DNA from 4 places in the Methylobacterium sp. Leaf113 genome. Region 3 is predicted to be linked to each of the others. Evidence: predicted binding sites of a transcription regulator. Region 3 holds the regulator's gene; each other region holds the start of a gene.
The links. Region 3 encodes LexA, which represses DNA repair genes until DNA is damaged. Its sites were predicted from a motif close to TGTTCNNNNTGTGTTCNG; they were not measured.
Positions count from the first base shown of each region.

Region 1: a site for LexA is predicted at 3,078-3,095, ahead of ASF60_RS20340 (PA0069 family radical SAM protein). Genes of this name have one in related genera too.
Region 2: a site for LexA is predicted at 3,578-3,595, ahead of ASF60_RS00470 (ATP-dependent helicase). Genes of this name have one in related genera too.
Region 4: a site for LexA is predicted at 1,952-1,969, ahead of ruvC (crossover junction endodeoxyribonuclease RuvC). Genes of this name have one in related genera too.

Region 1 covers NZ_LMNJ01000051.1:166,866-174,617, forward strand. Annotated here, with positions in the region: gene ASF60_RS20325 (UDP-2,3-diacylglucosamine diphosphatase) at 1-169, shown strand, start outside; gene ASF60_RS20330 (glycosyltransferase family 4 protein) at 166-1,245, shown strand; gene ASF60_RS20335 (ribonuclease HII) at 1,316-1,960, shown strand; gene ASF60_RS20340 (PA0069 family radical SAM protein) at 1,926-3,050, opposite strand; gene ASF60_RS20345 (hypothetical protein) at 3,238-3,759, shown strand; gene ASF60_RS20350 (hypothetical protein) at 3,775-3,981, opposite strand; gene moaB (molybdenum cofactor biosynthesis protein B) at 4,170-4,727, opposite strand; gene ypfJ (KPN_02809 family neutral zinc metallopeptidase) at 4,813-5,724, opposite strand; gene ASF60_RS20365 (uracil-DNA glycosylase) at 5,828-6,730, opposite strand; gene ASF60_RS20370 (electron transfer flavoprotein-ubiquinone oxidoreductase) at 6,971-7,752, shown strand, end outside.
Region 2 covers NZ_LMNJ01000001.1:98,873-106,624, forward strand. Annotated here, with positions in the region: gene ASF60_RS00460 (AsmA family protein) at 1-3,004, opposite strand, end outside; gene ASF60_RS00465 (hypothetical protein) at 3,163-3,414, opposite strand; gene ASF60_RS00470 (ATP-dependent helicase) at 3,606-5,978, shown strand; gene ASF60_RS00475 (PhoH family protein) at 6,393-7,109, shown strand; gene ASF60_RS00480 (hypothetical protein) at 7,244-7,501, shown strand; gene ASF60_RS00485 (LysE family translocator) at 7,664-7,752, shown strand, end outside.
Region 3 covers NZ_LMNJ01000023.1:61,866-69,617, reverse strand. Annotated here, with positions in the region: gene ASF60_RS14315 (arsenic transporter) at 1-234, opposite strand, end outside; gene arsC (arsenate reductase (glutaredoxin)) at 271-696, opposite strand; gene ASF60_RS14305 (arsenate reductase ArsC) at 696-1,223, opposite strand; gene ASF60_RS14300 (ArsR/SmtB family transcription factor) at 1,216-1,575, opposite strand; gene arsH (arsenical resistance protein ArsH) at 1,626-2,369, shown strand; gene ASF60_RS14290 (metallophosphoesterase) at 2,407-2,961, opposite strand; partial or broken gene ASF60_RS14285 (ComEC/Rec2 family competence protein) at 3,646-5,076, shown strand; gene lexA (transcriptional repressor LexA) at 5,070-5,822, opposite strand; gene ASF60_RS14275 (calcium-binding protein) at 6,130-7,752, shown strand, end outside.
Region 4 covers NZ_LMNJ01000001.1:166,910-174,661, reverse strand. Annotated here, with positions in the region: gene ASF60_RS00810 (YceI family protein) at 1-468, shown strand, start outside; gene ASF60_RS00805 (hypothetical protein) at 452-760, opposite strand; gene ASF60_RS00800 (hypothetical protein) at 781-1,206, opposite strand; gene ruvC (crossover junction endodeoxyribonuclease RuvC) at 1,326-1,892, opposite strand; gene ASF60_RS00790 (YebC/PmpR family DNA-binding transcriptional regulator) at 2,187-2,933, opposite strand; gene ASF60_RS00785 (HAD-IA family hydrolase) at 3,358-4,110, opposite strand; gene rpe (ribulose-phosphate 3-epimerase) at 4,104-4,790, opposite strand; gene ASF60_RS00775 (phosphoribulokinase) at 4,824-5,684, opposite strand; gene ASF60_RS00770 (class 1 fructose-bisphosphatase) at 5,714-6,775, opposite strand; gene ASF60_RS00765 (LysR family transcriptional regulator) at 7,006-7,752, shown strand, end outside.

The DNA.
Region 1 (7,752 bases), on a different contig from region 3:
GCTGACCTACCTGAACACCGGCGACTGGGTCGAATCCTGCACCGCCATCGTCGAGCATTACGACGGCACCATGGAGGTGCTGCACTACCCGAGCCTGCTGCGCGCCCGCGCCGCCCGCGCCGATCTGGTCGGGCATCCCCGCCCCGACGGAGCCCGGGCCGTCGCGTGAGACTCCTCATCGCCACGGATGCCTGGCACCCGCAGGTCAATGGCGTCGTCCGCTCCCTGGAGAACATGGCGGCGGCCGGCGCGGCTTTCGGCTTCGAGACCGTGTTCCTGACGCATCAGGACTTCGCCTCCGTGCCGCTGCCCGGATATCGGGAGATCCGGCTGGCCTACGCCACCAAGCGCCACGTCGCGCGGCTGTGGGACGATCTGCGCCCGACCCATGTGCATATCTCGACCGAGGGCACGGTCGGCTACGCCACCCGCCGCTACTGCCTCGCCCATTGCCGGCCGTTCACCACGAGCTATCACACCCGCTTCCCCGAATACCTCTCCGCGCGCGCGCCCGTGCCGGAGGCCTGGAGCTACGCCTGGCTGCGCCGGTTCCACGGAGCCTCGAACGGCACGATGGTGTCGACCCCCTCCCTGGAACGCGACCTCGACGCGCGCGGCTTCACCAAGCTGATGCGCTGGACGCGCGGCGTCGACACCGACCTGTTCCAGCCCCGGCCGACGAATGCGCCGGAACCGGCCGATCTCGCCGGGCTGCCCCGACCGATCTTCCTCTCGGTCGGTCGCCTCGCGGTCGAGAAGAACCTGGAGGCCTTCCTGCGCCTCGACCTGCCCGGCACCAAGGTCGTGATCGGGGACGGTCCGGATCGGGCGCGCCTCGCCGCCATCGATCCGGGCGCGCGCTTCCTCGGGACCCGGACCGGCGCCGACCTCGCCGCCCTCTATGCCGGCGCCGACGTCTTCGTCTTCCCGAGCCTGACCGACACCTTCGGCATCGTGCTCCTCGAAGCCCTGGCCTGCGGGGTGCCGGTGGCCGCCTATCCGGTGACGGGGCCCCTCGACGTCATCGGCGGTTCCGGCGCCGGCATCCTCGACCACGATCTGCGGGCAGCGGCTATGGCGGCCCTGGACCTGCCGCGGGCGCGGTGCCGCGCGGAGGCCCTGCGCTATACGTGGGCGGAGAGCGCGCGCCAGTTCTACGACAACATCGCCGTCGCGCACGGCACCGTACCGGCGCGCCGGCCAGCCCTGGAAACTCAGGCGGAAGCGGCGATCCATCTCGGTTGAGGCATGGACGGGTTGCCGTGGCCGGGCTAGGGACGGGCCAACAGGCCCCCTGTGCACGGATCTTGCCGCGATGCCGCCGTTCGACCCGCTTCTGGCGGCGACCTATCCAGCCGTGATCGGATGCGACGAGGTGGGGCGCGGGGCCTTGTGCGGCCCCGTCGTGGTCGCGGCCGTGTGGTTTCGGCCCGACGCCCTCCCCCCCGACTTCCTGGCACGCCTCGACGACAGCAAGCGCCTGAAGGCGGCCGAACGGGAGGCGTTGACGCCGCTGATCCGCCGCCATGCCCGCGTCGCCGTGGCCGCGGGCTCCCGCGCCCTCGTGGATCGCATCAATGTCCGCGGCGCCACCCTCGACGCCATGCGGCGGGCCGTCCTGGCCCTGCAACTCGATGCGCCGGTCTGGGTCGACGGCCGCGACCCGGTTCCGGGCCTCGCCTTGCCCTGCCGCGCCTTGCCCTGCCGCGCCGTCGTTGGAGGCGACCGGCTCGTGCCGCAGATCGCCGCCGCCTCGATCGTCGCCAAGACCCTGCGCGACGCGCTGATGCGGCGCCTCGCCGGGCGCTATCCGGATTACGGCTGGGCCAGCAATGTCGGCTACGGCACCCGCACGCACCTGGCGGGGCTGGCGGCTCTCGGCCGCTCGCCGCATCACCGCGCCAGCTTCACCCGCGCCTACGATGTCAGAACAGGGACAGCTGGTCGGTCGGCACCCTGAACAGGTCGGTGCGCAGGCGGCGGCGCTCTTCGGGATAACCGAGACGCTGGCGGGCGAGGCGCATGCGGTCGCGGATCAGGTCGGCATAGGCGCCGGTGCCGGTCATGCGGGTGCCGAAGGCGGCGTCGTAGGCCTTGCCGCCCCGGGCCTGCCGGACGAGCGACATCACGTGCCGGCGCCGCCCCGGGTAATGCTCGGCGAACCAGTCGTCGACCAGGGCATCGAGTTCGAGGGGCAGCCGCAGCAGGACATGGCTCGCCTCGATGGCCCCGAGGGCGCGCGCCCGGGTCAGGATCGCCTCGACCTCGTGATCGTTCAGCGACGGGATGATCGGTGCCGCAATCACCATCACGGCAATGCCGGCTTCGCTCAGCCGGCCGATCGCTTCCAGGCGCTTCTCCGGATGCGGCGCGCGCGGTTCCAGGCGGCGCGCCAGCTCCGGATCCAGGGTGGTGACCGACACCGCGACCTTCACGAGCCCGTCCCGCGCCATCTCGGCCAGGAGGTCGATGTCGCGCAGGACGAGGTTCGACTTCGTGACGATACCGACCGGGTGGCGGAAACGGGCCAGAATTTCGAGCACCGAGCGGGTCAGGCGATGCTCGCGCTCGATCGGCTGATAGGGATCGGTGGCGGTCCCGAGGGCGATGGTGGCCGGGCGATAGTTTGCAGCCGACAGCTCCCGCTCCAGCAGGACGGCCGCATTCGCCTTGTGAAACAGCTTGGTCTCGAAATCGAGGCCGGGCGAGAGCCCGACATAGGCGTGGTTCGGACGGGCGAAGCAGTAGACGCAGCCGTGTTCGCAGCCCCGATAGGGGTTGATCGAGCGATCGAACGAGATATCGGGCGAGGTGTTGCGGGTGATCAGGGTGCGCGCCTGCTCCGGCAGGACTTCGGTGCGCAAAGGCGCCGGTGCATCGCGATCCGGCCAGCCATCCGCGAAGGCCTCCCGCCCCGTCGGCTCGAAGCGGCTGCCCGGATTGGCCGTGGCGCCCCGGCCGCGGCGGCCCGACGGCAGGGGCGTGGTCTCGGCAAGGCGCCGGGGCGCGCTCTCCGTCACCGTGAGATCGGCCGTTCGCGTGTTCCGCATCCGCTCCAGCATTCCCGTTGCCCGGACGAGAACATAACACGAACGAACAGGCGCGTCCCAGGGAAGTCGCGAGGCCGTCTGGTCCGAGGCCAGCATTCATCCCCCCCTGCACGCGCCTCCGTAGTGTGAGATGGGCCATCAGAGACGTGGAAATTTGGCCCCACGCAAAAATGCGGTATGCGCGCGCATGATTTCGGCACTGATCTCCGTCACGCGGCCCAACGACCCGGAAGCGATCGATCTGCTGGCCGACACCCTCGGCGCTCTGGTGGCGGGTGTGGCGGCGGGGCTCGTCGGCGATGCGGTGATCATCGTGGCCGGTGCGAACCCGGCGATCGAGACGGTCGCGGAGGCGACGGGCGCCAAGGTGGTCCTGCGCGGACGCGGCGCGTCGCCGTGGTCGGCCGGTGCCAGAGCGGCGCGGCGGGACTGGGTGCTCTGCCTCGAAGCCGGCGATGTCCCGGCGGAGGGCTGGATCCGCCTGCTCGACCGCTTCATCGGCACCGCCCGACCGGAGGTGTCCCTGGCGCGCCTGCGCCGTCCGCATACCGGCCTGCCCTCCCGGCTCGCCGCGCGGGGCGAGAGCGTCATCGGCGTGACCGCGCCGCGACCGGGCGATCTCGTACGCCGGGACCGGCTGCTGTCGGGGCCGAAATTCGCGCGGCGGCTCAAGGTCCGCCGGGTGCCGGCCCGTCTCGAGCGATCATGAGGTGAGCGAGGGCGCCTAAAGGCGCTCGTTCCAGCCCGGCGTGTAGCGGATCACCCGTCCGGATTTCATGATTACCAGAAAGCTTTTCGGCACGCCGGAGGCGGGACAGTCGAACAGTTCGATGCGCATCCCGATTCGCGCATCGGCGCCATTCGACATGTCGTGGATCAGGCAGGTGAGACGGGTTCCGTCATCGAAGACAGCCGTCGCCTGCTCGGCCATCTCCACCCGCTCGAATTTTCGGCGGCTGCGAAACTGATCCAGGTTCGACGCGTGCTTTGCGACCATGATGTCCCTGCAGAACCGAACGGTGACGATGCTTCCGCATGAGACGGCGCGGCGCTTGCGGTACGGTTAACGACGCGTTCGAAAGCCGAAATACACCAGCCCGCCCGAAGCCGGACGATCGGCTAGACCGTGATCGACGCGCCGCGCCGCAGATGCTCGTCGAGGCGCGGCATGATCTCGACGAAGTTGCAGGGGCGGTGCCGGTAATCGAGCTGGGCGGCGAGGATTCCGTCCCAGGCATCGCGGCAGGCGCCCGGCGAGCCCGGCAGCACGAAGATGTAGGTGGCCTTGGCGACGCCGGCAGTGGCGCGCGATTGCAGCGTCGAGGTCCCGATCTTGTCGTAGGAGATGCGGTGGAACACGGCCGAGAAGCCGTCCATGCGCTTCTCGAACAGCGGCTCGATCGCCTCCGGAGTCACATCGCGACCGGTGAAGCCGGTCCCGCCGGTGGTGATGACCACGTCCACCGCAGGGTCGCGGCACCAGGATTCGACCTGGTTCCGGATCGCCTCGACTTCGTCCGGCACGATGGCCCGGGCCGCCAATTCGTGACCCGCCGCCTTGAGACGCTCGACGAGGGTGTCGCCGGAGCGGTCATCCTCGGCGACGCGGGTGTCGGACACGGTCAGGACCGCGATGGTCAGCGGGATGAAGCTGCGGGTCTTGTCCGATGCGACCATCGTGATGTGCCTTCAATCGGATGGGTGTGGAACGGCCACGAGTCTAGCCGAACCGCCTTCCTCCCGACAGCGCGGCGAACGCGGTTCAGTTACGCGCCGCGCGAAACGTGTCGCAGGACTTGGTCTGGCCGCTGCGATAGCCGGTCATGAACCAGCGCATCCGCTGCTCGGACGAGCCGTGGGTGAACGAGTCCGGCACCGCATAGCCCTGCGACTGCTTCTGCAGCTTGTCGTCGCCGATAGCGCTCGCGGCCCGCATGGCCTCCTCGATATCGCCCGGCTCCAGGGCATTGTACTTGTCGTTCGAGTTCTTGGCCCAGACGCCGGCAAGGCAGTCGGCCATCAGCTCGACGCGCACGGAAAGCTGATTCGCCTCGGTCTTGCTCGATGCGCTCTGCTGGCGGCTCTGGACCTTGCCGAGGATGCCGAGTTCGTCCTGGACGTGGTGACCGACCTCGTGGGCGATGACGTAGGCGTAGGCGAAGTCGCCCTTCACGCCGAACTTCTGCTCCATCTCCTTGAAGAAGGAGGTGTCGAGATAGACCTTCTTGTCGAGCGGGCAGTAGAACGGACCCATGGCGGCCTGGGCCGAACCGCAGCCGCTGCGGGTGCCCCCGGTGTAGAGCACCATCGCGGTCGGCCGGTACTGGCGTCCCGTCTGGTTCGGCATGATCTCTTTCCACACGTCCTCGGTGTTGCCGAGGATCGCCGCGGCGAAGCGGCCGCTCTCATCCGTGGGCTTGGTCTTGCGCTGGGCTTGGATCTGCGGATCGACCTGCTCCTGGCGCGGACGCCCGCCGCCCGACATCTGCTCGGCCCCGCCGATCAGGATCGCGGGGTTGATGCCCGTGACCCATCCGATGAGGGTCAGGATCACGATGGCGCCGATGCCGAGGCCGCCTGCACCACCGCCGGGGAATCCGAATCCACCACCGCCGCCACCTTCACCGCGCCGGTCCTCGACGTTGTCCGAAGAACGGAAATCTTCCCAGCGCATGATCTCGTGACACCCTGTTCGGACGCGCGGCAAGGAACACGACCGCGTGAGTTAAGTCGCAGCCCGCAAATACGGTTCCGCTTGTGCAGACGCCGTAGCGGGCTCAGGCCTTGCCGTCGAGGGCGGCCCGCAGGGTGCGGAAGTCCCGCCAAGCGAGGCGCTTCTGCAGGGGCTGCCGCAGCAGATAGGCCGGATGCAGGGTCGCCAGCGCGCGGATCTCGCGCGTCCCGACCCGGTAGGGATAGAACCGGCCCCGCGCTTTGAGGATGCCGTCCTTGGTGCCCGTGATGGTCTGGGTCGCCGGGCTTCCCAGGCACACGATCAGGTCGGGATCAGCCAGTTCGATCTGTCGCTCGATGAACGGCCGGCAGATCGCGACCTCCTGCGGGGTCGGGTTGCGATTGCCCGGCGGGCGCCACGGCACGATGTTGGTGACGTAGGCCGCCGTCCGGTCGAGGCCGATGGCGGCCATCATCCGGTCGAGGAGCTTGCCCGAGCGGCCCATGAACGGCTTGCCGACACGATCCTCGTCGGCGCCCGGCGCCTCGCCGATGAACATCAGCTTGGCCGCCGGATTGCCATCGGCGAAGACGAGGTTCTTGGCGGTGAACTTGAGCGGACAGCCGTCGAAGCCGGCGAGCAGCGCTTCCAGTTCCTCCAGGGTCTGCACCTCGCGTGCCCGCGCCCGGGCATCGCCGGCCGCCTCTCCGGGCTTGGCCGAGGCCGACTGGCCGAAGGTCCGGGCCGGCGGAGGCGGAGGCGGGGCCGCACCGCGCTCGGGCAGGTCCGCCAGGACCATGTCGGCACCGCGCAACGGGGGGCGCTGCGGGGCCGGACCGTCGCGCGTCGGGGCGAGCCGCGCAGGCGCCGCCGGCACCGGTTCGGGCACTTCCGCTTCCGAGAAGCGGTCGTGGGGCGCCTCGTCGAGGAACAGGTCGAGTCCGGCCTCGACATGGAAATCGAGGCTGGCGATGAGATCCCGCTGTCGGTCGTCGCTCTGGCTCATCCATCCGATGTGGCGCCTCACGCGGCTGTGGACAACCGCGCATGCGACGCTGCGCACCGGCATTTGCCCCGCGCGACATCGTCACCGGGCGCCTTCTGGACCTTGGCGGCGCTTGCGTTCTCAGGTTGGAATGGGTTGAGAGTGATCGCCAGACACGTGAGCGTCCGTTCCTACGGTCGGACGTGCGAGACGCAATACGAAGGCCCGGCGGCACAGCAGGGCCTCACAGGAGGATGACGGATGGCGCTGCCCGAACGCGAGGCGATGGAGTTCGACGTGGTGATCGTGGGAGCCGGCCCGGCCGGACTCGCGACCGCCATCCGCCTCAAGCAGCTTTCCGCCGATGCCAGCATCGTGGTGGTGGAGAAGGGGTCCGAGGTCGGCGCCCATATCCTGTCGGGCGCGGTGATCGATCCCTCCGGGCTCGACAGCCTGCTGCCCGACTGGCGCACGGATGACGCGCGCCCGCTGAAGACGGCCGTGGAGCGTGACGAGTTCATGTTCCTGACCAAGAACAGCGGCGTCACCATGCCGAACCTGTTCTTCCCCAAGCTGATGTCGAACCACGGCAACTTCGTCGGGTCGCTGTCCAACGTGACGAAGTATCTCGGTGCCAAGGCCGAGGAACTCGGCGTCGAGATCTACCCGGGCTTTCCCGCCTCCGAGGTTCTGTACGACGATTCCGGAATCGTGGTGGGTGTCGCCACCGGCGACCTCGGCATCGGCAAGTCCGGCGAACCGCGCGACGACTATACCCGCGGCATGGAATTGCGGGCCAAATACACGGTCTTCGGCGAGGGGGCCCGCGGCTCCCTGACCAAGACCGTCATCGACCGCTTCAAGCTGAACGCCCACAGCGACCACCAGAAATACGGTCTGGGCGTCAAGGAACTGTGGCAGCTGGCGCCCGACAGGTTCCAGTCCGGCCTCGTCCAGCACACCATGGGCTGGCCCCTGCCGAACAAGGCCGGCGGCGGCTCCTGGCTCTATCATTTCGACGACGGTCTGCTCTCGGTGGGCTT
Region 2 (7,752 bases), on a different contig from region 3:
CCACCACGAGGGCCTGGAGCCGCCCCTCGCGAAGGGGATCGTCTTCCCCGAGCACTCGCGTCACCGCCCGCTGGAGTCCCGCCGGATCGGCACCCGGCAGGCTGAGGCCCGCCAAAGTGATCTCTCCGCTGCCGCCGAGATTGTTCATCAGGCCGGTGAGGCTGGTACCGGAGGCCCCGAAGCGCAGTTGCGCCGTAACGCGACCCGCCACGGGGCCGCCACCGGCAAGGCCGGAGATCGCCGCATCGGTGAGCGTGCCTTCGCCCGAAACGGCCGCGCCGCCGCCCTGACGCGTCACGGTCGCGCTGCCGGCGACCCGACCTTTCGCGAGGGTCGCGTCGAGGTCGCGGAGGGTCAGGGTCTCCCCGTCGAGGCTGACGCCCAGGGCTGCGCCGGTCGCGACCAGTCCGCGTCCGAGGTCCAGGGTATCGACCCGGAGGGCGAGGGAGATGGAGGCTTGCGCGGCCGGAACCGGCGCGAAGCGCGCGCTGGCCGGATCGGAGGCCGCGGCCTTGGACGGTTCGGACGGCAGGACCGTGGCGGCGGCCAGGAGCGGCAGCGACAGGCGCGCGAGGCTGGCGCTGCCGTGGATCTCGCCCTCCGGCGTGCGCGTGAGGTCGGCCGACACCGGCGCGCCGTCGACTCGGCCGACGAGGCCCACCCGTGCATCCGGCCCGGCCCGGGACAGGCGCAAGCCGAGCTCGGCCGGAAGTGGACCCGGGATCGGCACGGCACTGCCGGCGAGGGTCAGGAACGGCGCCACGTCCGGCAGGCTGAGGTGCAGTTCGCCGGCGCTGGGCAGGCTCTCGCGGCCGTCCAGCAGGACGGGCTGCACCGTCGCGATCGTGACGTCGGCGACGGACCCGCTGACCCGCAGGGCGAGCCCGAACGGTCTGCCATCGGCTTCGGCAGGGCCGGGCGTACCGACGAGGCGAAGGCGGCCGGGGCGCCGCAGGGCCGGGATGTCGCGGCGTTCGAGCCAGGTTCCCGCATCCGCCGTCGCGAGGGTGAGGTCCAGGCTGTCGATGCGGCCGGAACGGCTCCGGAGGTCGAGGTCGAGGGGGCCACCGGCGGCCTCGCCCTTGGCGGCGACCCGGAGGGTATCGGCCGTGCCGGCATCCCGTTCGAGGCTGACGGCAAGGTCGAGGGCTCCGGCGCGCAGGAAGGCCGGGATTCGCTGGGCTTCCGCCAGCCAGACCCGGTCGAGGAGCGCGAACAGGGGGGCGGCCACCGCCGCCGAGACCCGCCCGGCGATCCGGCCCGTGCCGTCCGGATCGATGCGTCCCGACAGCTTGGCGTTGGCGCCTGCCAGATCGCTGATGTCGAGGCTGTCGACCACGAGGCTCGGGCCGTCCGACTGGAGGCTGGCCGCGATGGTGCCGCCACCCGAATGCGCGCCGGACGGGCCGTAGCGGACGTCGCGGGCCAGGAGGGTGAGCCCGACATCGTGGCCCCGTAGGTCGGCCAGCGTGCCTCCGAGGACCGGCAGGGTCGCGATGTCGAGGCCCTGCGCGACCAGTTGCGCATCAAACCGCCCCCGATGAGCGCCGTCGGCTGCCGCGTAGCGGGCATTCCCGGTGACGCGCGCCTCGCCGAGGCCGAGCCGCAGGTTGCGCAGCGACACCGTCAAGGCGTCCACCGACAGATCGGTGGCCAACTGGACCGGTCGGCCATCCATCACGGCCACGGCCGGACCCTCGAACCCGAGACGGCGCAGGTGGCGGCCGAAGCTGTCGGAGGCCGGGGCGTCGACGGACAACCGTCCAGTGAAGCGCAGGCCCGCTTCGGTGTCGATCTCGCCGCTGGCCCCGAGCACCGCCGCACCCGGCGCGGTCACGTCGAGCCGACGCAGGACGACCCCGCCGGTGCGGTCGAGGGTGCCGCTGGCGGCGAGCCGCGACCATTCGTCGAGGCCGAGGGCCAAGCTCTCCACCGCGAGGTCCAGATCGACCATCACGGGCAGGCCGAAGCCGTTCCGGCCGCCGATCGCCGGAACGCCGCGCGCGATCAGCGCCTGTCCGGCCGCCGAGGTCAGGAAGGCATCCAGGTCGAGGCGCCGGGTCGAGAGGGCGAGGCCGGCGCGCCATTGCTTCAGGTCGAGCTGCCCCGTGCCGCCGAGGCGCAGGGCCTGTCCGCCGGGATCGATCTCCAGGGCGACATCGGTGAACCGGGCTGTGAGGCCGCGCCCGGTGAACTTGCCTCCGAGAGAGAACGGCAGATAGGCGCCTGCCGCCTGGACCGGTGGCCCGACGACGATGCGGGCGCTGCCTTCCGCGACCGCGGTCGCCAAGCGCCGACCGGACGCGCCCGTTCCGGCGGGCGCAAGGCTGAGACGGGCATCGGCTTCGAAGCGCGGCTGCGTATCGCCACCGCCGGCGATCTTCACGCTGACGCCGTCGGACCCGATCTCGCCCGTCGAGAGCCGGAAAGGTACGCCGCGACTGGTTCCCTCCGCGCGCCAGGGTCCGCCCAGCGCCGGGGCCGAGATCTGCAGGGCTTCGGCATAGAACTGCTCGGTCCGCCCCGTCGCCGGCACCTGGGTTGTCAGGACGAATTGCCGGATCGTCAGATCCTCGATGGCGAGGTCGCGCCGCAGGGCCTCCGCCAAGCCGCGGGCCGGCAGCAGTATGGCCTCACCGTCGGTGACCGGCAGCTTGACCTCGGCCCGGCCGATCCGGGTCTCGGTGAAGCGGATCTCGCCCTTCAGCAGGGGTGCCAGTGCAAGTTCGGCCCTGACGCCCTGGAGATCGAGGAGCGGGTGATCGAGCTTCGGCGCCGATCCGGCGGCGGCGCCGAGCCGGAGGCGATCGAGCTTCAGCCTGGGCGAGGGAAGGAGGCGGACGCCGATCCGGCCCTCCGTCTGCGCCGTCACGCCCAGCGAGCGGCTGATCGTGCGGTCGAGGGTGGCGCGATAGCTTTCCCAGGCCACGAAGGGTGGGACGGCGAGGGCCGCAACGAGGAGCAGGATGACGGCGCCCGCCAGCGCGGTCAGGATGTCACGCACCGTGTTTGTTCCGCCTCGTCACCCGGGGGCTCGCCCCTGCTCCGTTCGCGGACATAGCACAGGGGAGGCCGACGCGCGCCAGAGCCCTGGCGCGGTCAAAGTCGCTCCGTCCGACACGAGGCCTGCGTCAGTCCCGCCGATCCCGGCCCGGCCGCAGCTCAGCGCCGGCCCGGAACCACGATCGGTGCCGCGGGTGCGCTCGGCCGGAACAGGTCGCTGCGCTGGATCTGCATCCGCGTCTGGTTGGTGTCGAACTGTTGGCGCTGCTCGATGCCGCGCAGCTGGCTGCGGTCGGAGAGCCGGTCGTTGGTGGCGTTGAGGCTGTCGATGGCGCGCGAGGATTGCGCCAGGGCCGGGCCGGCCGTCAGGAGCGCGAGGCCGGCAACGAAGAACAGGCGGGGGCTAAGCATCGGAACGTCCTTGTTCGGTGGGGTTTCGTCCTGATCTGGTGAGACCGCGCGTCGATGGAAAGGCGGCTTCCCGAATCTCGGCATCCTGCCGCACGTCCCGAACGGCACCGACCGGTCGGCCGACCCCCGAAGACCGGGAGGGGACTGGCATCACTCTCGACGCCGTTCGCGTTTTGGTCCAGGGATGCGCGATGACGAAGCCTCTCGACGCGGCCGGCGCTTCCGCCTCCGACGCCGCCCCGACCTCCATCGCCGCCCGTGCCATGGCCTCCCTGCGGCCGCAGGCGAGCCCTTATCTCGAAGGGCTGAACACCGAGCAGCGCCGCGCCGTTGAGGCCACGGATGGCCCGGTCCTGGTGCTTGCCGGCGCCGGTACCGGCAAGACCCGGGTGCTGACGACGCGCATCGCCCACCTCATCGCCACGGGCAAGGCGCGACCCTTCGACATCCTCTCGGTGACCTTCACCAACAAGGCCGCCCGCGAGATGAAGCACCGCATCGGCGGGCTCATCGGCCCGGCCGGCGAGGGCATGCCCTGGCTCGGCACCTTCCATTCCATCGGCACCAAGATCCTGCGCCGACACGCCGAGCTGGTCGGCCTGCGCTCGGACTTCACGATCCTGGGCATGGACGACCAGCTCCGCCTGATGAAGCAGGTCATCGTCGACCAGAACATCGACGAGAAGCGCTGGCCTGCACGCGCCCTGTCCTCGGCCATCGACGGCTGGAAGAATCGCGGCCTCCTGCCCGAGCAGGTGCCCCCGGGCGAGGCCCAGGCCTTCGCCTTCGGCAAGGGCGGCACGCTCTATTCGGCCTACCAGGCCCGGCTTCTGACCCTGAACGCCGCCGATTTCGGCGACCTTCTGCTGCTCTGCCTCAAGCTCTGGCGCGAGAACCCCGACGTCCTGGAAAACTACCAGAGCCGTTTCCGCTACATCCTGGTGGACGAGTATCAGGACACCAACGTCGCTCAGTACCTGTGGCTGCGCCTGCTGGCCCAGGGGCACCGCAACGTCGCCTGCGTGGGCGACGACGACCAGTCGATCTATGGCTGGCGCGGGGCCGAGGTCGACAACATCCTGCGGTTCGAACACGACTTCCCCGGCGCCGTGGTGGTGCGCCTGGAGCGCAACTACCGCTCCACCGGCCACATCCTCAGCGCCGCCTCCGGCCTCATCGCCAAGAACGAGGGGCGCCTGGGCAAGACCCTGCGCACCGAGGATGTCGCCGGCGAGAAGGTGACGGTCTCCGGCGCCTGGGATTCGGAGGAGGAGGCGCGCCAACTCGCGGAAGCGATCGAGAGCCTTCAGGCCAAGCAGCATCCGCTGTCGGAGATCGCCGTGCTGGTGCGCGTCTCGGCGCAGATGCGCGAGATCGAGGACCGCTTCGTCCAGCTCGGGCTGCCCTACCGGGTCATCGGCGGGCCCCGCTTCTACGAGCGGGCCGAGATCCGCGATGCGCTGGCCTATCTGCGCGTCACCGCCAACCCGGCCGACGACCTCGCCTTCGAGCGCATCTTCAACACCCCGAAGCGGGGCCTCGGCGACGCCACCCTGCAGGCGCTCCACGCCTATGCCCGCGCCGAGCGGGTGCCGCTGCTTCAGGCGGCCCGGCTCGTGGTCGAGACCGACGAGCTGAAGCCCCGCGCCCGCTCCGGCGTGCGGGCCCTGGTCGAGAGCTTCTCACGGTGGTCGCGCCTGGTGGGTACGCAGCCGCATTCCGAGGTGGCGCAGACCATCCTGGAGGAATCCGGCTACACCGAGATGTGGCAGAAGGATAAGTCCGCCGACGCGGCCGGGCGCCTAGAAAACCTCAAGGAGTTCGTGCGCTCCATGGAGGAGTTCCCCGATCTCGCGGCCTTCCTCGAGCACGTCTCCCTGGTGATGGAGGCGAGCGAGCAGGAGGGGGCCGACCGCGTCTCGCTGATGACGCTCCACGCCGCCAAGGGCCTGGAATTCGACACCGTGTTCCTGCCCGGCTGGGAGGACGGCCTGTTCCCGAACCAGCGCGCGCTGGACGAGAGCGGCCGCGCCGGACTGGAAGAGGAGCGCCGCCTCGCCCATGTTGGCCTCACCCGGGCCCGCAAGCGCGCCAAGCTGTCCTTCGCGGTCAACCGGCGCATCCACGGCCTGTGGTCCTCCACCGTCCCGAGCCGCTTCATCGACGAGCTTCCCGAGGACAGCGTCGATGTGCTCGACGCACCCGCACACTTCTCGGCCGGCGCGTCGCGTTTCGATTGCAACCCGACTCCGTTCGGCTCGTCCTACGGCACGCCGGGCTGGCAGCGGGCGCAGGCCAACACGGCGCAGTACGCCAAGGCGAACCCCAACGGCTTCGGCGTCGGCAACCGCGCTCCCGCGGCGCGCGGCGGACCACGCCAGATCGAGGGCGAACTGATCGCCACGTCGACCGGAGCGCCGTCGGCCTTCTCGGTCGATATGCGAGTGTTCCACACCAAGTTCGGTCCCGGCACCGTCGCGGGTGTGGACGGCAACAAGCTCACGGTGGATTTCGACAAGGCCGGCCGCAAGATGGTGCTGGACAGCTTCATCCAGGCGGCCTGATCCCCGAGGCCCCGGCGAAGCGCGGGGGAGCGCGCGACCGATGAGGGCCGAGACTGCGTCTTTGCCGACACAGGGCCGACCCAATCGACGTCGTTGCTGCATTGCACCCGGCGCGCCAGGATCAGCGCAGACTTTTTACATCATTGCCAAGAATAGTGGTTGTCACGCCCCTGTCGCGCCTGTCGCGGCATGGTGCGTGCAACGCAACGGTCCGCGGCCCGCCGGGTCGCGACGGGCATCCACAGGCACGATGGTCCTTGCCGGAACTCGCGGGCAAGATCCGGATTGGCTGTGAAGCGGGCGAAGCAGAAAGGATCGCCGGAACGGGATCGGTTGTAAGATGACGCGAAGCAAGTTCAGCAAGTCAGGCTCAGATTGAATCCAGGTTGGCAAGTCCGGTTGGAGTGTTGATCGATGAAAAGACGCCGTACACGACTTGAACTCGTTGAGGACCGTCCGGTCCGTCTGCACAAGACCCGTTTCGACGAAGAACGTAATCTCAGTCCGATCCAACCACTCACCGACCGGCAGGCGCAGTATCTCGACGCCCTCGCCCTCCACAAGCAAGTCATCGTCCTCGGGCCCGCCGGCACCGGCAAGACCTACATCGCCGGCACCCGCGCCGCGGACCAGCTCCGCCAGCGCCGCATCGCCAAGGTCATCATCACCCGCCCGAACGTGCCCTCCGGCCGCTCACTGGGCTTTTTTCCCGGGACCCTGGAAGAGAAGATCGCCCCCTGGGTCGCGCCCCTCACCGAGACCATGAAGGAGCGCATGGGCGAGGCCGCCTTCGAGATCGCGGTCAAGACCGGCGACATCGAAGTGGTGCCCTTCGAGGTGATGCGCGGACGCACTTTCAAGAACTGCCTCGTGATCCTCGACGAGGCGCAGAACACCACTACGGCCGAGATCAAGATGTTCCTCACCCGCATCGGCGACGATTGCCAGGTGATCATCAACGGCGACGTGTCCCAGACGGACCTGCGCGAGACGTCCGGCCTTCGGACCGTCATCCACCTCATCAAGAGCCGGATGATGCCAGTGCCCGTGGTGGAATTTACCCTCGACGACATCGTGCGCTCGGGAATTTGTGCTGAATGGGTCCGGGCGTTCGAGGAAACGAATCTCTGACTTGCGGGTTGGGGTAGCGGCGGACCGGAACGGGGTCCGCCGCGTACTCCGGTGCGCGACAGATTTTCCAGGCCCTGTGGCCTCGGGAACAAACCGGGTGCCGCGCTCGGACACAAAAGAATGGGAGTCTTCACGTGAGGAAACTGACCCTTGCTTTCGCCGTGCTCGCCTCGCTCGGCGGTGCCAGCCTCGCCACCTCCGCCTCTGCCGCTCCCGGCGCCCCGATCGGCGTGACCGCCCCCGAGACTGTGTCCACGGTGCAGATGCGCATGGAGCGCCGGATGGAGCGTCGCATGATGCACCGTCGCATGGAGCGTCGGATGATGCGCCGCGATATGGAGCGTCGCATGATGCACCGTCGTATGGATCGCCGGATGATGCGCCGCATGTAATCGATCGCTCTGATCGATGGAGAGAAGGGTCCCTCGCGGGGCCCTTTTTTCGTTGCACGCTCGGCTGCCCCGCGTGTCGGCGGGGGCGTCACGCCGTGCGAAGGCCTGATAGGACGGGAGCGATCGTCGCGTCGGAGCGTACGCGATCAGGAGTGCCCGGCCGTGACCTTTCAGACCTGGTGGCTGTTCCTCAGCGTCGTCTTCCTCCTGTCCGGCACGCCCGGCCCGAACATGCTCCATATTCTGGCTCG
Region 3 (7,752 bases):
CGCCCAGTGGAAGAAGCCGGCCTCGTCGAGGAGCAGCGAGATGATGATGAGGGCGACGAAGGTGAAGGTGGCGTCCCAGACGATGTGCCAGACCACCGGGATGTCCCCCAGGTGGATGACCCCCGTGGCAAGGGCCACGGCGGCCCCGATGAGGGCGCTCCACCCGATCCCGAACCCCTTCGGCTGCCAGATGACGAAGACGAGGGTGACCACGAAGATGGCGAGCGCGAGCATCGGGACCGTTTCTTGTTCTTGATTGCGTGAAGAGGCTCAGGCGGTGGCGACGCGGCGCCCGTGCTCGTCGACGACGCGCTCGCCGTCCTCCTTGACGAACTCGCCCTGCTGGGCCGGCAGGAGGTCCAGCACCGCTTCCGACGGACGGCAGAGTGCGACGCCCTTCCGGCTGACCACCAGGGGCCGGTTCAATAGGATCGGGTGCTCGGAGATGGCGTCCAGAAGCTGGTCATCCGTCAGGCTCGGGTCCGAGAGCCCGAGCTCGGCGTAGGGCGTCCCCTTCTCCCGCAGGAGGTCGCGCACGGTGATGCCGGCGCGCTCCGCGAGCTGGCGAACCAGGATGCTGTTCGGCGGTGTCTTCAGGTACTCGATGACGTGCGGCTCGATGCCGGCATTGCGGATGAGGGCCAGGGTGTTGCGGGACGTGCCGCAATCCGGGTTGTGGTAGATGACGACGTCCATCACGCGACCTCCGGACGGGGCGAGGTGGCGCCGGCCTGCTGGCCGATCTCGCGAACCTTGGACGTCAATGCGACCTGGTCGAGGCTCGCCACGGGCAGCGCAAGGAAGGCCGAGATCCTGTTCTTTAGGTAGCGTTGGGCGGTCACGAAGGCGGTCTTGCGCTCAATCTCGCTACCCTCGACCGCGGCGGGGTCCTCGATGCCCCAGTGCGCCGTCACCGGCTGGCCGGGCCAGAACGGGCAGGCCTCGCCGGCGGCGTTGTCACAGACCGTGAAGACGAAATCCATGACCGGCGCGTCTGCGCCGGCGAATGCGTCCCACGACTTCGAGCGAAGGCCCTCGGTAGGGTACTCGGACTCGCCCAGAACTTGGATCGCCATCGGGTTGACGTCGGGCTTGGGCTGGCTGCCGGCCGAGAACGCCCGGAAGCGTCCGTGGCCGTCCTTGGCCAGCATCGCCTCGGCGAGGATCGAGCGGGCCGAGTTGCCGGTGCAGAGGAACAGGACGTTGTAGACGCGGTCAGGCATGGCTGGTGTTTCCCGTGGGTAGGCAACAGGCGGACAGGGCCGCGACGGCGGGGGCGCAGACCTCGGGTCGGCCCTGGCAGCAATCGCGCATCAGGAACTGGATCAGGTCCGACAGGTCCGGGTAGGCGGCGCTGTAGATGATCGACCGGCCCTCTCGCCGGGAGGTGATCAGCCCGGAATGCGAGAGCTCCTTGAGGTGGAACGACAGGTTGGTCCCTGACACGCCGACCGCCTCGGCCAGCATGCCGGCCGCCATCCCTTCGGGGCCGGCGGTCACGAGTTGGCGCACGATGCGCAGGCGGTGCTCCTGGCCAAGGGCTGCAAAGGCAGCCACGGCTTGCCGTTCGTCCATCATGATGTCAATATCTCAATCATCATTGAAACGTAGAGGAACGAAGCGTCTTGGACAAGCCCCAACAGCCTTTCGCCGATGGATTGCCCAACCTCAGCGAGGGGCACTTCGTGGTGCCGACGGCGACCGACCTGCAGGTGCAGGCACCGTTCACCCACTCCCCACGCTTCCTGATCCTGTACGGCTCGCTCCGGGAGCGTTCCTTCAGCCGCTTCCTCGCGTACGAGGCGGCACGCCTTCTAGAGGCGATGGGCGGCGAGGTGCGGATCTACGACGCGCACGGGCTGCCGTTGCCAGACGACGCCACGGCCGATCACCCGAAGGTCCAGGAACTCCGGAACCTCTCGATCTGGTCGGAGGGGCACGTCTGGGTCAGCCCCGAACGCCACGGCGCTATGACCGGGGTGATCAAGAGCCAGATCGACTGGCTCCCCCTGTCGGAAGGGTCGGTGCGCCCGACGCAGGGGCGGACCCTGGCCGTGATGCAGGTCTCCGGCGGCTCCCAGTCATTCAACGCGGTCAACGGCCTGCGCGTGCTTGGGCGCTGGATGCGGATGATCACCATCCCGAACCAATCCTCGGTGCCGATGGCCTACAAGGAGTTCGACGACGCCGGCCGGATGAAGCCGGGGCCGCTCTACGACCGGGTCGTCGACGTCTGCGAGGAGCTGGTGAGGTTCACGCTCCTGACCCGGGAGCGAGCCGACCATCTCGTCGACCGGTACTCCGAGCGCAAGGAGCGCGAGCCTGAGCGCCTGAAGGCCGTGGCGGTCGACATAGGGTTCGTCAAATGACCTTCGTGACCCGACCGGAGTGGGCACCGACCCATCGTCAGCATGGCGGGGCGATGGCAGGGGACGCCGCCATCCTCGCCATGATCCGGCCCAGCGTGACCGGCCGCCAATCCCAGCAATCGACGCCGACGTCGAGGCTCGTCCGGGTGGCCGGAATGCCGCCGTGGGAGTGCCCGTAGACGTGCAGGTCGCCGTGCCATGCATGGGGCCACGTCACGTGCGCATAGTGGCTTGCCCAAAGGGCGACGCGCTTCGGCATGCCCGGATCCTGGACGAAGATCCTCTGGACGTCGACGACGGGGCCGGCCCATTCGAGGCGGTCACCGAGGCCGTGGTCGTGGTTGCCCCTGCAGAGGTACTTTCTTCCCTTGAGGCGAGCGAAGATGCCGGCGGCATGGTCGAGACTGCACTTGTAGGCGAAATCGCCGAGGTGCCAGACGATGTCATCCGGGCGCACCACGGCGTTCCAGGCCGCGACGATTGCCTCGTCATGCTCCTCGATGGAGGAAAACGGGCGCCGGTTTGCGAACCTCGGGGAGAGAATACCCTTGTGTCCGACGTGGCCGTCCGCAGTGAAGAACGTTCTCGGCATGATCGCCTCCGGCGGTACGGAGGCACGGCACGCGACACGGCACTCCGTGATTAACGGTAAAGGTGCGGCGTCTCGGTTTTCATCGTCGGTTCTCCTCGATGAGCGATGGATCGCAGCTCGGTCGGCATCGGGCAAGCACGCGAATTTCGGCGTCCACAGGCGCGACGGCATCCGTGGGCGCAACGTTTTCGAGGTGTCAGCATGGGGGCCCTGGCCCGCTGGAATTCCGATGCGCGCGCTGGGGCTGAAGAGCATTCTCCGGCCAGGGAATGCGACTCCGACCCTGTAGCGATAGCGGGTAGCGCTACCTGCTATCGCTACCGGGTCGGAAGGAATCTGTTAACCATCGCCAGCGGGTAGGCATCTAACCCCATTGGCGCGACGGGAGGGCCTAGCTCGGGCACACCCTGCGCGACGGATGTCGTGGAGGCGGTAGGGCTCGTCCCCACCCGGTAGGGATTGCCGTAGCTGTTCCTGGATGTGGGATGGCACTCGGGAGACCCCGGGGGGCCTGCCCGCCGCTCCGATGCGGAGGGTTGGGCGACCGCCATGTCGCTTGCCCCTCGCAAGACGGTCGCATTGGCCTGTTCGCATGGGACGTGCCTGCCCGCCGGGCTTGCCATCGAGCTGGGTCCAGGCTTTTGGTCGCCCGCAGGCCTCATGGTTTGCCGGCCAACTCGCAACCATGTTGTGTCGATCTCCGGGCTCCACATGGTGCTGGCCGCCGGCGTGGTGTTCTGGCTGGTGCGGGCCGGGCTGGCGATCGTGCCGTTCACCGCCCTGCACTGGCCCATCAAGAAGATCGCCGCCGGCATCGCCATGGTGGGGGTCACCGCCTATTGCGTGTTCTCCGGGTGGGACATCGCGGCCGAACGCTCGCTGATCATGACCCTGGTGATGCTCGGCGCGATTCTGGTCGATCGGCCGGCCCTCAGCATGCGCAACCTCGCGCTCGCCGCGCTGATCGCCCTGGCGCGGGAACCGGACGGGCTCCTCGGCCCCAGCTTCCAGATGTCCTTCGGCGCCGTTGCCGGGCTCATCGCCTGCGCACCGCTGATCGCCGGACAGGGCGGCCGGCGCGAGGGCGCCGGTCCCGTCACCCGCGCCGTCGCGTTCCTGATCGCCGCGATCGTCGGAACGCTGGCCACGACCCTCGTGGCGCAGATCGCCACCGCGCCCTTCGCGACCTATCATTTCCAGACGGTGCAGCCCTTCGGCCTCGTCGGCAATGCGCTCACCCTCCCGCTGGTCTCCCTGGCGGTGATGCCCGCGGCGGTGCTCGGCATCCTCGCCTATCCGTTCGCCCTGGATCAGCCGGTGTGGTGGGCGATGGGTCTGGCGGTGCGCGGAATGCTGTCGATCTCGACCTGGATCGCGGGCTTCGGACACGCCGTCGTGGTGGTGCCGGCCTTCGGGGCGGGGGCGTTGGGGCTGCTGGCGGCCGGCCTCCTCCTGCTCACCCTTCCGGCTTCGTCCCTGCGTTGGCTCGGGTTGATCCCGGCAGCGATCGGCATCGCCTTCGCGGCGTCGCCCGATCCCTTCGACATCTACGTCGATCGGGAAGGCACCGGGGCGGCGATCCGGGATCGCAGCGGACACCTCGCCACTCTGGGGCGTCCGCCGGCCTTCGTGCTCGAACAATGGCTGAAAGCGGATGGCGATGCCCGGAAGGCCGGCGCCGTCCCGGCCTTTCCGGACGCCCGGTGCGATGGCCTCGGCTGTACCCTGACCCTGCCGGATGGGCGCAGGGTCGCCCTCGTCACCGACAAGCGCGCCTTCCCGGAGGATTGCGCCCGGGCCGATATCCTGATCAGCCGCCAATCGGCCCCGCCGGGCTGCGCCGCGGCGTTCGTCCTCGACCGGACCTTCCTGGCGGCACACGGCGCGGCGGCCTTGCGCCTCACGCGCGAGGGCGCCCGCGTCGTTACGACCCGGCGCCCGGGAGAAGCCGTTCCCTGGCGACCCGTGGCACCTGCCAACACGGACGCACCGGCGCGTGCCGCACCGGACATCGTGCCGGCAGCGCCGATCGGGCGAGCAAAGGACGCACCAGGTTCGCCCGGCGAAGGGCCGGGCGAAGGAATTGGCGAAGGGACCGGCGAAGAGCCTCAGTAACGACGCACGAGACTGACGAGGCGCCCCTGGATCTGCACCCGATCAGGGCCGAGCACGCGGGTCTCGTAAGCCGGATTGGCGGCCTCGAGAGCGATGGACGATCCCCGTCGGCGCAGGCGCTTGAGGGTCGCTTCCTCGTCATCGATCAGGGCCACGATGATGTCCCCGGTATTCGCCGTGTCCTGCTTGCGGATCACCACGAGATCGCCGTCGAGAATGCCGGCCTCGATCATCGAATCGCCGCGCACCTCCAGGGCATAGTGCTCGCCACCCGCGAGAAAGTCCGGCGACATCGTCACCGAATGGCTCTGCTCCTGGATGGCCGAGATCGGCGTACCGGCCGCGATCCGCCCCATCACCGGGATCGTTACGGCCCGGCCGCTCTCGTCGGTCGCCTGGGTGGTCGGCAGGCGTGAGATGGAGGCGCCGGCCGGCACGCCCTTGCCCTTGCCGCCCTCGACCACGCTCGGGGTGAAGCGACGGACTTCCGCCGCAGGCGCGGTCCGCGCCGAGGCGGATTGACCGCCGAGGCTCTCGGGCATCCGGATCACCTCGATGGCGCGGGCCCGGTTCGGCAGACGCCGCAGAAAGCCCCGCTCCTCCAAGGCCGTGATCAGGCGGTGGATGCCCGATTTCGACTTCAGATCGAGGGCGTCCTTCATTTCGTCGAAGGACGGGGGAACGCCGCTCTCGCGCATCCGAAGCTGGATGAACTGGAGCAAATCCAGTTGCTTACGCGTCAACATGCGGAACACTCTTCGTTGGAGACATTGGCTGCGGCGGACGACCACAGAAACAAACCACGAACACGTTAAACGTTCCGCAAGTGTTCTGCAAGAGTTCCTTAAAAAAGGCGACATTCGTGCGCGGTGGCGCGCGTCCGATCCCAATTCAGGGCCGGTCGGGTTGGTCCGGTCACCGGTCACCAGAGCACCCGGACGCAACTCTGGCAATATCCGGATCGGGCGGAAAGGCCGCCAGAGCGCAGACCTTGCCCCGCGATCGAGGGCGCTCAGGTTTCGTGCGCGTCGGGCAGGCATGAATCGGGAAGGCATGAACCGGGAAGGCATGAACCGGGAAGGCGCGAACCGGGAAGGCGCGAACCGGGAAGGCGCGAACCGGGAAGGCGCGAACCGGGAAGGCGCGAACCGGGAAGGCGCGAACCGGGAAGGCGCGCGTTTCTCGACTCTGTCGCACCCGGATCGGCCGTTCTCCGCATTCCGCAAAGGCACGGCGCGATGCGATGGACGGTTCGCGTTACGAAGCATCATACACTGCAAGCCTTGCCTCTCATCTCTCCTTAACCAAGAGAAAACCCCGTCGTTGTGTCCTTTACTGCCTATAGATAGAGATTACCCTTATAGAAAAACGCCAGAACAACGACAAGGCCAAGCAAAAATGTCGAAAATCATTGCGTATTGGGACAGTGAAAGTTCCCGCAATGCCGCTGGCGGCCAAGCAGACCTCATCCTGGCGACGGCGCAAGGCGCGGCGGATGGCTGGGCGAAACACATCCAGGGCGACGCCGTAATCGAGATCGCCATCGCGATGGGCAATTTCGCCGGCGGAAATGTCCTGGCCAATGCCGGTCCCAGCTATGCCTGGGACGGCCAGGGATGGACCTTCGCCCCGATCCTCGAAGCGCGCGAGGGTTGGGATGGCAATGGAGGCGAGGCGGACGGCAAGGTCACCCTGGGCCAGGACAAGCTCGGCGATCTCTTCTTCGATCCGCAGGGACAAGCCGGTGTCCCGTCCAACAAGATCGACGCGTTCGGGCTGTTCCAGCATGAGATCGCCCATGCCATCGGGTTCATCGATTTCCAGCCGGCCTGGTATGAAAACGGATCGATGGTGTATTACGACGAGAATACAACCACGGTCCTGGGTGGCCCTGCCAAGCTCGACGATGCGCGGGCGCATGTCTCGGGCGTCGAAGATCTGATGGACCCCTATTCGCCCTGGGGATGGCGCCCGCAGATCTCGGATCTCGATCTCGCTCTCCTTCAGGACAAGGGCCTTCCGATCGCAACGGATCGCAAGGACCAGATCTGGCTCGGCAGCAAATCCGACACCTTCTCGGCCTTCGGCGGCGACGATTACGTCGAGGGCGGACGGGGCGACGATCACATCGACGGTGGGGCCGGCAAGGATTGGCTCTATGGCGGCGTCGGCAACGACACCCTTCTCGGGGGTGCGGGCGCCGACGGGCTCGATGGCGGCGAGGGCGATGACCTGCTCGAGGGCGGCACCGGCGCCGATCGCCTCTATGCCGGTCTCGGCGACGACAACCTGCGTGGCGACGCGGGGGATGACGTCCTGGAAGGTGGCGACGGCACCGACATCCTGAACGGTGGCGCCGGCGCCGATCTCATCATGGGCGGTCGCGGCGGCGACCGGGTTGCCGGCGGAGCCGGGGATGACACCTTCGTCATCACCTTCGGCGATCTGGAGACGAAGGGCATTCGCGACCTGATCGTCGATTTCCAGGGCGCGGGGCAATCGGGCGGCGATGTGATCCAGTTCAGCGGGTTCGCCGTCGCCTCGACCCTGGACCTCATCGGAACGTCCGGCAACGCGCGCGTCTACGAGGTTCACGACGCCGCGGGCGGGTCCCAGGGGCAGCTTCAGGTCAGCGCGGGTGGAGCCCTGGGCCCGTTGCTGACGCTGAACGACTTC
Region 4 (7,752 bases), on a different contig from region 3:
TCGGTGAGCCACCTCGGATTCTCGACCTATTACGGGTCGATCACGGATGTGAGCGCTCGGGCGGTGCTCGACCCGAAGGAACCCGGAAAATCCAGTCTCACGGTCACCATCGGTACGGACAGCATCAATGGCCTCAACGACCACCTCAATCAGAACCTGAAGTCCCCCGACTTCTTCGATACCGCGAAGTTTCCGAGGGCGACCTTTACGGCCACCAGCATCGAACCGACCAGCCCGACCACGGCGCGGATCAACGGCGACCTGACCCTGAAGGGCGTGACCAAGCCGTTCGGGTTCGACGCGACCTTCAATCAGGCCGGGACCAATCCGGTGAGTAAGGCCTATACCGTCGGCTTCGACGGACGGGCTGTCATCAAGCGCTCCGATTTCGGCATCAGCGCTTACCTGCCGATGATCGGCGACGAAGTTTCCCTGCGTCTCGAGGGTGAATTCAAGGCTTTAGAGTGACCCCACGCCCCGGCGCCCGCAGCCAGCGATAGATCTCGGCGAGCAGAGCCGTCACCAGCACCAGCATCGCCATTTCGATCAAGGCGGAAGCAAGAATCCGAATCGCCAAAACGAACGGGGAGAGATCTGCGCCAGCCCGCTCGGACCCGTGAAGCATGCGGTCGATGAAGCCCAGGGGCAGAATGGCTGCGACGAGGATCAGGCCGATCCGTCCCGCCGACCCACGGGTCATCGCGATCACCGCGCGCAGGTTCGCATCGGGAGCGCCAGCTGCCAGCGCAGGCGCAAGCATGCTGCTCCAGATCTGCAGGATCAGGATGGCGATCCACGCCGAGAGGCCGGGATCACCCGGGCTGATCCGAAAGTGTCGGTCGATAGCACCCGATCCAATACACCACTGACCAGAAGCCAGAACAGTTCGAGAGCCAGGAAGTCCTGGAAGGGGCCGGCTCGCCCAGTGACGATCGCCTGCACGGAGCCATCGACTCCGATGATCGTCCGGAACATCGCCATCCAGTAGGGGGCGAGTAGAATCGTACAGATCCCATCGACCAGGAAGATGTCTTCGTGGAAGCGGACGGGTGCGGCCGCATCAGCCATCAGCGTGTGCGCCGCTTCCTTGGCAAGAACGACGAGGAACGCGAAGGTTGTGGCGGGGCCGAGACTGCGCATGGACGGAGGCGCGACGATCAACGCATTCCGAAACGTGTCCGCCATCGGCAGCGTCGGACGCGTCATTCCAGGATCAGCCATTTCGCTCGATCTCCACCCAATCCGCTGGGATGCTCAGAAGGTGCGAACCGCCTAGCCGGGATGGGTGCATGGCCTCGACGTCTAAGTCGGGGCCATGCACCGCCTCAGTTGCGCGCCAGGGCGGCCGCGATCCGGGCCGCCGCGAGGCTGCTCGCCCCGGCGACGGGAGCGTGCTGGCGCTTCAGCGCATGCCCTCCCCGATGGCTGTTGTGGGTGATGGCGATGGCAAGTGCATCCGCTGCGTCGGCGACCTTGAACTGCGCCAGCGGCAGCAGGAACTTCACCATGGCCTGGATTTGCGCCTTCTCGGCATGCCCCGAGCCGGAGACCGTCTTCTTGATGAGATTGGCCGAGTATTCGAATACCGGCGTTCCGGCCAGAGCTGGCACCAGAAGGGCCATGGCGCGGGCATGGCCGAGCTTGAGCGTCGCCTGCGCGTCCTTGTTGACGAAGGTCTCCTCGACGGAGACCTCATCGGGCCGAAACGACTCCACGATGCGAGTGATGCCCTCGTAGAGTTCACGCAGGCGCAAGGCGAGCGGCAAATCTCCGTCAGAGGTGACGACACCGCAATCGACATAGGCGAGCTTCGTACCCGTGGCCGTCACGACGCCCCAACCGGTGCGCCGCAGGCCCGGGTCAATGCCAAGGATGCGGACGGGAAGCGTCATGCGAACACAATCATGGACGGGTCGGCTCCAGGCGCGGACTTCGCGCCGATCCGAGCGTTAGGGACATACCGTGAACGGAGCGTTATGCCAACGGCCACGGCGTTCGGATATGCGAACGCGTCAGCCCCACGTCAGATCAGCGTCGAAACTCTCTTGCGAGAGATTGGCGTGATCGCCGCCAGAGTTCTTGCTTCGGCCTTTAAAACGCGCGCGTGAGGCCGGCATTCTCGATGACGAGATCAAACGTGACCGCGACATTCTGAAGGCCGGCTCAAGCAACCGGTTCCAGAGCATTCAGCCCTGAAGCTTCTCCATGAGCGCGTCCGAGAGCGCGAAATTGACAAAGACGTTTTGGACGTCGTCCTGGTCCTCGATCACCTCGACGAGGCGGATCAGCTTCTCGCCGGTCTCGTCATCGACCTCGATGGTGTTCTGGGCCTTCCACACCAGGGCAGTCCGGCGCGGCTCGCCGAAGCGCGCCTCCAGCGCCTTCGAGACTTCGCCATAGGCGTCCTGAGCGCAGATGATCTCATGACCGTTCTCGTCCGAGCGCACATCGTCCGCGCCGGCCTCGATGGCGGCTTCCAGCACGGTATCGGCATCCGCAACCTTGGCGTCGAATTCGACGACGCCGACATGATCGAACATGAAGGAGACGGCGCCCGTCTCGGCGAGGCTGCCACCGGACTTGGTGAAGGCCGAGCGCACGTCCGAAGCGGTGCGGTTGCGATTGTCGGTCTGCGCCTCGACGATGAGCGCGGCACCACCTGGACCGTAGCCCTCGTAGCGGATCTCGTCATAGCTCTCGGCATCGGCACCCTGCGCCTTCTTGATCGCGCGCTCGATGTTGTCCTTGGGCACGTTCTCGACGCGCGCCGCGATGATGGCGGCACGAAGGCGGGCATTCATCGCCGGATCGGGCAGCCCGAGCTTGGCGGCCACCGTGATTTCGCGGGCGAGCTTGCCGAACAGCTTCGAGCGGACCGCGTCGACACGGCCCTTGCGGTGCATGATGTTCTTGAACTGGGAATGGCCGGCCATGACGTGACCCTAGACTGGAAGAACGAGGGCGGATCGCGAGGGCCATCTGCCGGGGCGGCACGCCCGCGATGCCGGACGAACGGATTTGGCCGGCTTATAGGCCGCCCGCCGCACCGATGACAACGCTGCGGCGCACCGTGGGCAACCCTGGCATCGGCGCGGTGGCATTCCGCTTCGCGGACGCTATCCTGTTGGAATGACGCACGATGCCATCCATCGAGAACGCTCCGAGACGCTCCTTGCGGACGCCCGAACCCAGCCTGAGATGACGCAACGCTGGCTTAAGCTGGGGATCGCGGGAATCCTCGGGGTGGTTGCCGGTGCGATCCTGTTCCCGAAGCGTGCCGAGGGCGAACCCATCGGACAGATCGGAACGCGCGGGCGCTCACGTGGAGGGCGCCCGAAAGTCTGACGTTGCGCGCACTCAGGAAGCGACGTGGGCGTGCCAGGCGCGCAGGGCACTCAAACTGACGATGCCACCCGGCCACGCGTGTCCGAAGAGGTGTCGGTGCGGCGCGCCGGGCTCGCCGAGATCCGAGACCGCGGAGAACGCGCCGTCGAGGCGGTGACTCTCGGTGTAGCGGCTGCGGGTGGCGATCACCGGCAGGCCTGCATCGAGGGCCGAGCGGATGCCGGCAGCGGAATCCTCGAAGGCGACGGCTTCCGAAGGAGTGACGTTCAGTCGCCGGAGGGCTAGGTCGAAGACGTCGGGGGCCGGTTTCTTGCGGGCCGCCTCGTCGCCGCAGGCGATCACGTCGAAGGGCACATCGCCCGCGGGGAAGTTGATCCGCAGCAGCGTGTCGACGTTGGGGCGGCTCGTCGTACTCGCCACCGCGAGTTTAATGCCCGCGGCCCGCGCCTCGGCGATCAGTCGGCCGACGCCTGGGCGCAGCGCGAGGTTGCCACCCTTCACTAGGTCTCCGTAGCGACGGGTCTTGCGGTCATGGATCTCCCCCATGCGCGAGCGCAAGGCATCAACCTCATCGGCATGCTCGGTCTCGACGTAGTGGCGCAGGCGCTCCTTGCCTCCCATTACCGTGAGAAGATCGGCATAGCGGGCCGGTGACCACGACCACGGCAGGCCCATATCCGCGAAGGCGCCGTTGAAGGCCTGCCGATGCAGATCCTCTGTTTCCGCCAACGTCCCGTCGACGTCGAAGATGAGTGCCCTCAGCATGCGAGGGGGCCGACTCCCGCAGACGCGGCACCGGCACGGATCGCGGCAATGCGCTCCGCGTAGCCCGCCGCACCGCCCTTGAACACGGCGTTGCCCGCCACGAAGGCGTTGGCGCCGGCACGCGCTGCAAGCGCCACCGTTTCGGGGCTGATGCCGCCATCGACTTCGATGTCGATATCCCGCCCGGCGGTCATCGTGCGAATTCGGCGGATGGTCTCCAGCGTCGAGGGAATGAAGCTCTGGCCACCAAATCCGGGATTCACCGTCATCACCAGGACGAGGTCGACGAGATCGAGAATCGGCTCGATCGCAGAGGCCGGCGTACCCGGATTGAGGGCGATTCCGGCCCGCTTTCCGAGATCGCGGATCGCCTGGAGCGAGCGGTGACTGTGTGGGCCGGCCTCGACATGGATCGAGATCGTGTCGGCGCCGGCTTCCGCGAAAGCCGCGAGGTAGGGGTCGGCGGGGGCGATCATCAGGTGCACGTCGAAGTGCTTGGCCGAGTGCGGTCGTAGCGCCTTGATCACAGCCGGACCGAAGGTGATATTGGGCACGAAATGTCCGTCCATCACGTCGAGGTGGATCCAGTCGGCACCCGCCTCGGACACCGCGCGCACCTCCTCGCCGAGCTTGGCGAAATCCGCCGAGAGAATTGAGGGCGAGATGATCGGGCCGTTCATGAATGGGGTCCTCTGCTGCGCATCACCGGAGCCTTATGCCATCCGGCGCTTGCGCTCGACGAGTTGCATGATGATCGGCGTCAGAATGAGCTGCATGGCAAGATCAAGCTTGCCGCCCGGGATGACGATCGAATTGGCGCGGCTCATGAACGAGCCCTGGATCATCGAGATCAGGTAGGAGAAGTCGATCCCCTTGGGGTCCTTGAAGCGGATCACCACCATCGATTCGTCGGCGGTGGGAATCCACCGCGCGATGAACGGATTCGAGGTATCCACCATGGGGACGCGCTGGAAGTTGATGTCAGTCCAGGTGAATTGCGGGCAGATGGTCTGCACGTAGTCTGGCATGCGACGCAGGATGACGTCGGTAACGGCCTCGGTGGAATACCCCCGGAACGAGCGGTCCCGGTGCAATTTCTGAATCCATTCGAGATTGATCACCGGCACGACGCCGATCTTGAGGTCCGCGTAGCGGGCCATGTCGACATTGTCGTCGACAACGCAGCCGTGCAGCCCCTCGTAAAACAGCAGGTCGGAGCCCGTGGGGAACTCCTCCCAGGCCGTGAAGGTCCCGATCTCGGTGCCGTACTGCGCCGCGTCCGCTCCGTCATGCGCATAGTGGCGCGTTCGCCCACGACCTGACTCGCTGTAGGTGCGGAACACCTCCTCAAGTTCGGGCAGCAGGTTGGCTCGCGGCGCGAAGTGGCTGAGGTTGGGCTCCTCGGCCATCATCCGTCGCATCGTGTCACGATCATAGGCGTGGAATGCGTCGCCCTCGATATAGACCGCGCTCACATCCTCGCGGCGAAAAATCTGCTCGAAAGTGTTGCGGACTGAGGTGGTCCCCGCCCCCGAGGAGCCGGTGACCGAGATGATGGGGTGACGCGCAGACATCGTTGTTCGTGCTGACCCGCGCCGGTGCGCTAGCTGCGCATCAGGCCGCGCTGCCCGAACAGGGGCGAGCGGCCGGCAGCGGCGTTGCGACCGTCGTAGTACTTCGCGACGCACGCGACCTCGTCGAGCGAACCGAAGATCAGCGGCACGCGCTCGTGAATGCCGGTGGCGCTGATATCGAGGATGCGGCGCTCGCCATCGATCGCACCGGCACCGGCCTGCTCCATCAGCATCGCAATGGGGGCGGCCTCGTAGAGGAGACGCAGGCGCCCCTGGGCGTAGCCCTTCCGGTTGTCGCCCGGATACAGGAAGACGCCACCGCGCAGGAGCACGCGCTGAGCATCGGCGACCAGCGAGCCTAGCCAGCGCATGTTGAAGTCCTTGTCCAGGGGACCGTCCGAACCGCGCAGGCAATCCTCGACATAGGCCTTCACAGGTCCGTCCCAGTGCCGGGCATTCGAGGCGTTGATCGCGTATTCCTTCGCCGAAATAACGACGTCCAGGCGCGGGTGCGTCAGGCGGAAGGTGCGTTCGGCGCGGTCGAGCGTGTAGATCTGCGTGCCGTGGCCGAGCGTGACGACCAGGGATGTCGCCGGCCCATAGGTCACGAACCCTGCTGCGATCTGCGCAGTGCCGGGGGTGGTGAAGGAGGAGATCGAATCCGCGTCTCCGGCCACAGCGGGACGGATGCCGAAGATCGACCCCACCGCCATATTCACGCCGATGTTGGATGAGCCGTCGAGCGGGTCGATCGCCACCGCGAGCGGTGCGCCGGCGGTGAGTTGCATCATGCCCTCGGCCTCTTCCGAAGCCACCACAGCGACCGGCGCACCGCGCAGAGCCTCGGTGAATCGCTCGTGGGCCAGGACATCGAGCGCTTTCTGGACGTCGCCGTCGCTGTTGTGCTCGCCGGTGGCGGCGAGATCGGCTCCGCCGAGCATGCCCCGGCCGATCACCTCGCTGACATCGACGGCGGCTTCGGCACAGGCGGCGACCACGGCCGCCGCATCGGCGAGTTGCGCATCGGCCGTTACCATTGTCGCGAGGCAATCCGCGAGAGTGGATCCGAACTCCAGAGACACCGTCGACATGAACGTCCGTCCTTCTTCATTCCTGACAGGGAGGTCCCGGCCGACAGCTTCGAAGCGGAAGACTCCGCTTTCGCTCACCGACCGTTCACCGTCGCATCCTGCCCCTTGGCACGAGAGCGGCCAGCGACACCAGGGCTTCGAAAGCTTCGGCCCCCTCACGGCCCACATCGTATCACCGAAAGAATTCTGAAAAAACTTGCGAGCGATTCCAAAAAAACTAAAACCGCCTGATGCGCAACCTTTCCCTCAAACAGCTCCAGGCCGTCGCCGCGGTCGCCCGCCTCGGCACCATGACGCGTGCCGCGCAGGAGCTCAACGTGACCTCGGCCGCCCTCTACGCGCGCATCCGCCAGTTGGAGGAGGAAGCCGGCCTGATGCTGTTCGACCGGACGCCCACAGGCTTGAAACCGACCGATGCCGGGCGCGAGATGCTGTGGGCGATCAACAGCATCAACACCGTGCTCGAAACCTGCGCCGACCGCCTGGAGACCCTGAAGGGGGGCAGCGGCGGACGTGTGGCCATGGGGGTGGTTTCCACGGCCAAGTACTTCGCTCCGGGGGTGATCGCCGGCTTCGTCGGCCTGCACCCGGCGGTGGAGATCAATCTCACGGTTGGCAACCGCGGCGCCATGGTCGAGGCTCTGCGCAACTACGAGATCGATTTTGCCATCATGGGCCGTCCGCCGCGCGATTTCGCCATTGAAGCAGAAATCTTCGGGCCACACCCGATCGTGATCATCGCAGGACCGCACCACCCCTTCGTCGGTCGCGCGGGCCTGACGCGAGCGGATCTCGCTCAGGAATCCTTTCTCGTCCGCGAGGAAGGCTCTGGCACCCGCACGGTGTTCGAGGAGTTCATGGCAGGCGTCATGATCAAGCGCGCCCGCCTGGGGATCGATTCCGGTTCGAACGAGACGATCAAGCAGGCTGTGATGGCAGGACTCGGCATCGCCCTCATCTCTGCCCATACGGTGGCA